Linked DNA regions of Alloactinosynnema sp. L-07. The protein of the gene in region 2 binds, or shares a complex with, the protein of the main gene of each other region. Links are inferred from orthologs where the notes say so. Each region holds a gene or a part of one and is shown on either strand. Other genes may lie near its edges. The genes, in order: secY and secA2.

Region 1 (3,290 bases), 1.8 Mb from region 2 along the record:
TGGCCTGGATGCCGGCGAGCATCGACGCCCTGGTGGCGTCGGACAGGGCCTGGTCCTCGTCGCGGATGGTGCCGACGAAGAGGGTGACCGCCGAGTCGCCGTGCCACTCGTCGAGGATGGCGCCGCAGTCGACGGAGATCAGGTCGCCGTCGGCGAGGACCTGGGACCGGCTGGGGATGCCGTGGACGATCTGCTCGTTGACCGACGCGCAGATGCTCGCCGGGAAGCCGTGGTAGCCCTTGAAGGACGGCACGGCCCCGGCGTCGCGGATGGTCTGTTCGGCCAGTTCGTCCAGTTCGCCGGTGCTGACCCCGGCCTTGGCCGCGGCTGACACCGCGGCCAGGGCCTTCGCCACGACCAGGCCGGAGGCCCGCATGGCGTCGAGCTCACCCGGCGTCTTGATCTCGATCATTCGTGACTTCCAGGTTTGCATGGCCATGCGCAGGCCTGCGAAAACGCCACCGCCGCTCACGTCCGAGCGCGCAGCGAGTCCAGCACGCGGCCGGTGATCTCGTCGACTTCGCCCACCGCGTCGACGGTGATGAGCACGTCGGCGTAGTAGTCGAGCAGCGGGGCGGTCTCCGACCGGTAGACCTGCTGGCGGTGCCGGATGACGTCCTCGTTGTCGTCGGCGCGGCCGCGGGCGAGCAGGCGCTCGACCACGACGTCCTCGTCGACCCGGAACTCGACCACGGCGTCGATCTTGGTGTCCGACTTGGCCAGGATCTGCCCCAGCACGTCGGCCTGGCCCACGTTGCGCGGGAAGCCGTCGAGCAGGAAGCCGTCGCGGGCGTCCTCCTCGGCCAGCCGCTCGCGCACCATCTGGTTGGTCACCTCATCGGACACGAGCCCGCCAGAGTCAAGGATCGCCTTGACCTGCTGGCCGAGCTCGGTGTTGTTCGCGATGTGCGCCCGGAACAGGTCACCCGTGGAGATGTGCGGTACGCCGAGCTTGTGGCTCAGCGCGGTCGCCTGGGTGCCTTTGCCCGCTCCGGGCGGTCCAACGAGAACAACACGTGTCACTTGAGGAACCCTTCGTAGTTACGCTGCATGAGCTGGCTCTCGATCTGCTTCACCGTGTCGAGACCGACGCCGACCATGATCAGCACCGCGGTGCCGCCGAACGGGAAGTTCTGGTTCTGGCCCGTACCGGTCAGGTCGAGGAAGAAGTTCGGCAGAACGGCGATGATGCCGAGGTAGAGCGAACCGGGCAGGGTGATCCGGCTCAGCACGAAGCTCAGGTAGTCGGAGGTGGAACGTCCGGGGCGGATGCCCGGGATGAAGCCACCGAACTTCTTCATCTCGTCGGCACGCTCGGTCACGTTGAACGTGATCGTGATGTAGAAGTAGGTGAAGAAGATGATCAGCCCGAAGTAGACCCCGATGTGGACCCAGCTCGACTGGTCGGTCAGGTGGTTGGTGATGAAGCGCTGCCACCACGAGTCGCTGGTGCCCACGAGCCTGCTGATCAGGTCGGGCAGGTACAGCAGCGACGAGGCGAAGATGACCGGGATGACGCCCGCCTGGTTGACCTTGAGCGGCAGGTAGGTCGAGGTACCGCCGTACATGCGGCGCCCGATCATGCGCTTGGCGTACTGCACCGGGATGCGGCGCTGGCCCTGCTCGACGAAGACCACGCTGGCGATGATCAGCAGACCGAAGAGGCAGACGATGGCGAAGGTCAGTCCGCCCTTGTTGTCGAGGATGTTCTTGCCCTCGAACGGGATGCGGGCCGCGATGTTGACGAACATCAGCAGCGACATGCCGTTGCCGATACCACGCTCGGTGATCAGCTCGCCGAACCACATGATCACCGCGGTGCCCGCGGTCATGGTGGTGACGATGACGATCAGCGTGAAGGTGCTGCCGTTGGGGATGACGTCTTCGGGGCAGTTGCCGAACAGCTGGTCGCCGTTGGCCATGGCGACGATGCCGGTGGCCTGGAGAACGGCGAGGGCGATGGTCAGGTAGCGGGTGTACTGCGTGAGCTTGCCCTGACCGGCCTGACCTTCCTTCTTGAGCTGTTCGAAACGGGGGATGACCACGGTCAACAGCTGGACGATGATGCTCGCGGTGATGTAGGGCATGATCCCCAGCGCGAACACCGACAGCTGCAGAAGAGCACCGCCGCTGAACAAGTTCAGCAGTTGGAAGATGCCCTCAGACTGGACGCCCTCGATGCATTTCTTCACGTTCGGGTAGGACACGCCCGGTGACGGCAGCGCGGCGCCGACCCGGTAGACGGCGATGATGCCGAGCGTGAAAAGGATCTTGCGGCGCAGGTCCGGCGTCGCGAGAGCCGAGCGGAAGGCGCTGAGCACGCAAGAACCTCCATCGGCGTCACCGGCAGCTCAGTGCCGGTGAACGGCTTAACCGGCTGGTCGCCGGCAGGGAACATGCCCCGACTCACCAGGTGCTGGCAAGCCAGGAGCGCTTCGAGGACAGGTACCCCGAAGCGTGACCACGACTTTAACAGCACAACAGGCGTGCCAATCACCCGTGGGGTGGCCAAACCTGCCACACATCCGGCGCAACGGGGGTGACGAAGGTAACAGCGGCCAATTGCCAGCTCTACGTAATTAGATCTGCCAACGCGCCTGCGCGCGAGTCGACGCCCGCGGACCTCAGCGCTGCAGCGCGGCGACCGGCTGAATCCTCGTGGCACGCCAGGCCGGGACGAGCCCGGCGACCAACCCGGCCGCTGCTCCGCCCGCGACGGCGAGAACGGCCAGTGGAAGGTCGATCACCGGCTGCCACCCGTTCCACAAGGACACCGCCACGGTTACGAGCAAACCCATCACACTGCCGATCAAGCCCCCCGCGGTGCCGAGCAGGGTCGTCTCCCCGGTCAACTGGGCGAATATGTGCACTGGGCGGGCGCCTACCGCGCGGCGCAGGCCGATCTCACCGACGCGCGCGCCGATCTGTGCCGTGGCTGCGTTGCCAATAGAGATCGCGCCAACCGCGAGCGCCACCAAGGACAAGATCATCGACAGTTTCAGCACGTTGGACTCGACCTCGCGACGCAACGTCTTCGGATCCGGCGGCGCTGTCGCGTCGAGGGCGCCGGGCTCCCCTGGCGACAGGGCCAGCGGAGCTTGGGCGCCGATCAGCGCCGCCGCCCCCGGCGCGGTCTTGATGATCACGTCCCGGGTCACGGCGGTCGCCCCGGCGAACGCGGCAGCGGTGCCATAAGGGATCACGACTCCCGCCAACACCTCAGGTCTGCGCTGCACGTCATCGAAGATCCCGATGACCAGGTACGGCCGATCTTCGATGAAGATCGCGAC
Region 2 (3,382 bases):
GCGGGTCGAAGCCGACGAGGTCGAACTTCTCGGCCAGCTCGGTGCCCTTGATCTTGCCCGCGATCGACGCCGCCGCGCTCATCCCGGACACGCCGGGGCCGCCGGGGTTGATCAGCAGCGAGCCGACCTTGATGCCGGTGGCCTGCCTGCGCAGCAGCCCGATCGACGCGGTCTTGCCGGTGGGGTTGGCGTAGTCGAGCGGCACGGTGATCGTCGTGCAGCGCACGTCGCGGGTGCCGAAGGCCATGCGGCTCTCGTCGTCGTGGGCCAGCGCGCGGCAGTCGCGCCAGGTCAGGGCCTGGCCGTAGAACCGCTCCAGCCCGGCGGGCACGGTGCCCTTGGGGCCGAGGGTCTCGGTCTGCCCCGTCACCGGGGTTCCGCTGATTTGAACAGTGCAGCCGCTCACGACGGCCGCGAGAACAACGAACACCAACCAAGGACGAGGCACCCGACCAGTGTGTCAGCCGGGAACTCATCCGCCACACTCCGCCGTTAGGTGGCAGGGTCGACAATGCTGTCAACCGCGAGGACAGAACGAGAGGTGGCCGACGAGCGTGGCTGCGTTCCTGACACGGGTCAAGGGCCGGTTCCAGCGACTGCTGGAGCGGCCCTCGACGGTCGACCTCAAGAAGTACGCCGAAGTGCTGACCTCGATCGAGTGGCGCGAGGAGCGGGTCAAGAAGCTGACCGACGCCGAGCTCACCGAGGCGGCGGGCGAGTTGCGGGAGAAGGCGCTTGGCGGGCTCGACGCCCACGGCATGGTGGAACTGTGCGCGCTGGGCCGTGAAGCCGCCCGCCGCGGCCTGGACCAGCGGCCCTATGACATGCAGCTGGTCGGCGCCATGGAGCTGCTGCACGGCCGGGTAGTGGAGATGGGCACCGGTGAGGGCAAGACGCTCGCGGGCGCGCTCGCCGCGGCCGGGTACGCGCTGCAGGGCCGGTCGGTGCACGTCATGTCGGTCAACGACTACCTGGCCCGCCGCGACGCCGAGTGGATGGCACCGGTCTACGAGCTGCTGGGCGTGTCGGTCGGCTGGGTCGACCAGGAGGCCACCCCCGACCAGCGCCGTACAGCGTACGGGAAAGACGTCACCTATGGCGCGGTCAGCGAGATCGGCTTCGACGTGCTGCGCGACCGGCTGTGCACCGACGTCGACGACCTGGTCCACCGCGACCCGGACGTGGCGCTGATCGACGAGGCCGACTCGGTGCTGGTCGACGAGGCGCGGGTGCCGCTGGTCATGGCGGGCTCGACCGACGACGCGCAGGGCGACCCCGAGGTCGCCGCGGTCGTGCGCGCGCTGCGCCCCGGCCGCGACTACGAGCGCGACGAGGACAACCGAAACGCCTGGCTGACCGCGCGCGGCGCCAAGGCCGTGGAGAAGGCGCTCGGCGACATCGACCTGTACTCCGGCGACCACAGCGACCGCCTCGCCGCGGTCAACGCCGCCCTGCACGCCCACGCGCTGCTGCAGCGCGACGTCGACTACATCGTGCGCGACGGCAAGGTCCACCTGATCAACACCTCGCGCGGCCGGATCGCACTGCTGCAACGCTGGCCCGACGGCCTGCAGGCGGCGGTCGAGGCCAAGGAGCGGCTCGACCCGACCGAGAGCGGCGAGGTGCTCGACTCGGTCTCCGTGCAGGGCCTCATCGGCCGCTACCAGCGGGTTTGCGGGATGACCGGCACCGCGACGGCGGTCGCCGAGCAGCTGCGCGAGTTCTACGACCTCAAGGTGTCGGTGATCCCGCCGAACAAGCCGTGTGTGCGGGTCGACGAGTCCGACCGGATCTACGACAGCATCGACCGCAAGGAAGCCGCGCTGGTCGCCGAGATCGTCACACTGCACGAGACGGGCCGCCCGATCCTGGTCGGCACGCTCGACGTGGCCGAGTCGGAGCGGATCGCGGAGAAGCTGACCAAGGCGGGCGTGTCGTCGGTCGTGCTCAACGCCAAGAACGACGCCGAGGAGGCCGCCATCGTCGCCGACGCGGGCGCGCACGCGGCGGTCACGGTGTCCACGCAGATGGCGGGCCGCGGCACCGACATCAAGCTCGGCGGCGCGGGCGGCGACGATGACGACCACGACAAGGTCGCCGACCTTGGCGGACTGTATGTGATCGCCACCGGCCACTACGCCAGCAGCAGGCTCGACAACCAGCTGCGCGGGCGGTCGGGTCGGCAGGGCGACCCCGGCGCCTCGGTCGTGTACGCGAGCCTTGAGGACGAGCTGGTCACGCAGTACGCGCCGGACGCGGGCGCCAGTTCCGACCCCGACGACGACGGCAGGCTCGACGACGTCACCGCCCAGCGGTTCCTCGACCACGCCCAGCGCGTCGCCGAGGGCGTGCACCTCGACATCCACCGCAACACCTGGCGCTACACCCGCCTCATCGAGCACCAGCGCGGCCTCGTCCTGGCCTACCGCGACGACGTCCTGCGTACGGATCTGGCCTCTGAGCAGCTCAAAGAGCGGTGCGCGGACCGGTGGGAGAAGCTGGCCGAGGGCATCGATGAGGACGTGCTGAACACGGTCGCGCGGCAGGTCCTGCTGTTCCACCTCGACCGCCGCTGGGCCCACCACCTGGCGTTCCTGTCCGACGTGCGCGAGACGATCCACCTGCGCGCGCTGGCCAGGGAGACCCCGATCGACGAGTTCCACCGCGCCGCGATCGGCGAGTTCAAGGGCATCCTCAAGAAGATCGGCGACCTCGCGGGCGAGACGTTCGAGGAAGCCGAGATCACCGCCGACGGGATCGACCTGGCAGCGGCCGGGCTGCGCCGTCCGACATCGACGTGGACGTACCTCGTGCACGACAATCCGTTCGACTCCGACGCGGAGCAGGCGTTGCAGCGAGTCCGGGCGGCCTTCAAGAAAGTGAAGGTCGCGAAGGGCTAGTCTGACTCCCGTCACATTTTCGCCTCAGGGGCGAAAACATGGTGGAGGATGACGGTATGCCGCAGCTACGGATCGCATCAGCACAGGTCAACCCCACTGTGGGCGACCTGGCGGGCAACTCGGCCCTGGTCGTGGAGTGGACGCGCAAGGCCGTCGAGGCCGGGGCGCACCTGGTGGTGTTCCCCGAGATGGTCGTCACCGGCTACCCGGTCGAGGACCTGGCCATGCGCGAGTCGTTCGGCCACGCGTCGCGGGACGCGCTGGACGCGCTGGCCGTCGCGCTCGCGGAGGCAGGCTGCGGGGACGTGCCGGTGTGGGCGGGCTACCTGGACCGCGACGACGTGGGTCCGCGAAACGCGGCGGCCGTGCTGCACGGCGGCGCGGTCGTGGCCCGGCAGTTCAAGCACCACCTGCCCAACTACGGCGTGTTCGACGAGCGCCGGTACTTCAAGGCGGGGCACACGCTCGACATCGTCCGTGTG

The links.
Region 1: the proteins of secA2 (region 2) and secY are in contact, whole or in part, in a crystal structure (PDB 3DIN), measured with the Thermotoga maritima proteins. The link is inferred for Alloactinosynnema sp. L-07 from one-to-one orthologs. Residues at the interface, in WP_004082002.1 of Thermotoga maritima: Glu261, Ala262, Arg263, Lys300, Ala301, Arg302, Thr303, Ile304, Ile305, Leu323, Tyr324, Asp325, Pro326, Val329, Ser330, Tyr333, Ile336, Lys340, Phe345, Val349, Glu363, Phe364, Tyr374, Ser375, Gly376, Gly377, Glu393, Ile395, Thr482, Ser483; in WP_004081795.1 of Thermotoga maritima: Glu108, Gly109, Glu110, Glu111, Ala236, Glu237, Arg238, Arg239, Ile240, Thr241, Ile242, Gln243, Tyr244, Ala245, Arg246, Arg247, Val248, Thr249, Gly250, Arg251, Arg252, Val253, Tyr254, Gly256, Ala257, Ser258, Thr259, Tyr260, Leu261, Pro262.

What each region holds. Positions count from the first base shown.
Region 1 is NZ_LN850107.1:5,199,710-5,202,999, forward strand. Bases 171-3,147 are described here. They hold secY (preprotein translocase subunit SecY), read right to left. Parts: upstream 2,322-3,147; coding sequence 1,020-2,321; downstream 171-1,019. Other genes in these bases: map (type I methionyl aminopeptidase), read right to left, coding at 171-412; BN1701_RS23280 (adenylate kinase), read right to left, coding at 469-1,023; BN1701_RS23290 (ABC transporter permease), read right to left, coding at 2,625-3,147. Also shown: more of map, read right to left, coding at 1-170; more of BN1701_RS23290, read right to left, coding at 3,148-3,290. UniProt on the Escherichia coli protein: The central subunit of the protein translocation channel SecYEG. Consists of two halves formed by TMs 1-5 and 6-10.
Region 2 is NZ_LN850107.1:6,950,491-6,953,872, reverse strand. Bases 159-3,227 are described here. They hold secA2 (accessory Sec system translocase SecA2), read left to right. Parts: upstream 159-554; coding sequence 555-2,900; downstream 2,901-3,227. Other genes in these bases: BN1701_RS31905 (NAD+ synthase), read left to right, coding at 2,957-3,227; BN1701_RS31915 (alpha/beta hydrolase), read right to left, coding at 159-370. Also shown: more of BN1701_RS31915, read right to left, coding at 1-158; more of BN1701_RS31905, read left to right, coding at 3,228-3,382. UniProt on the Escherichia coli protein: Required for protein export, interacts with the SecYEG preprotein conducting channel.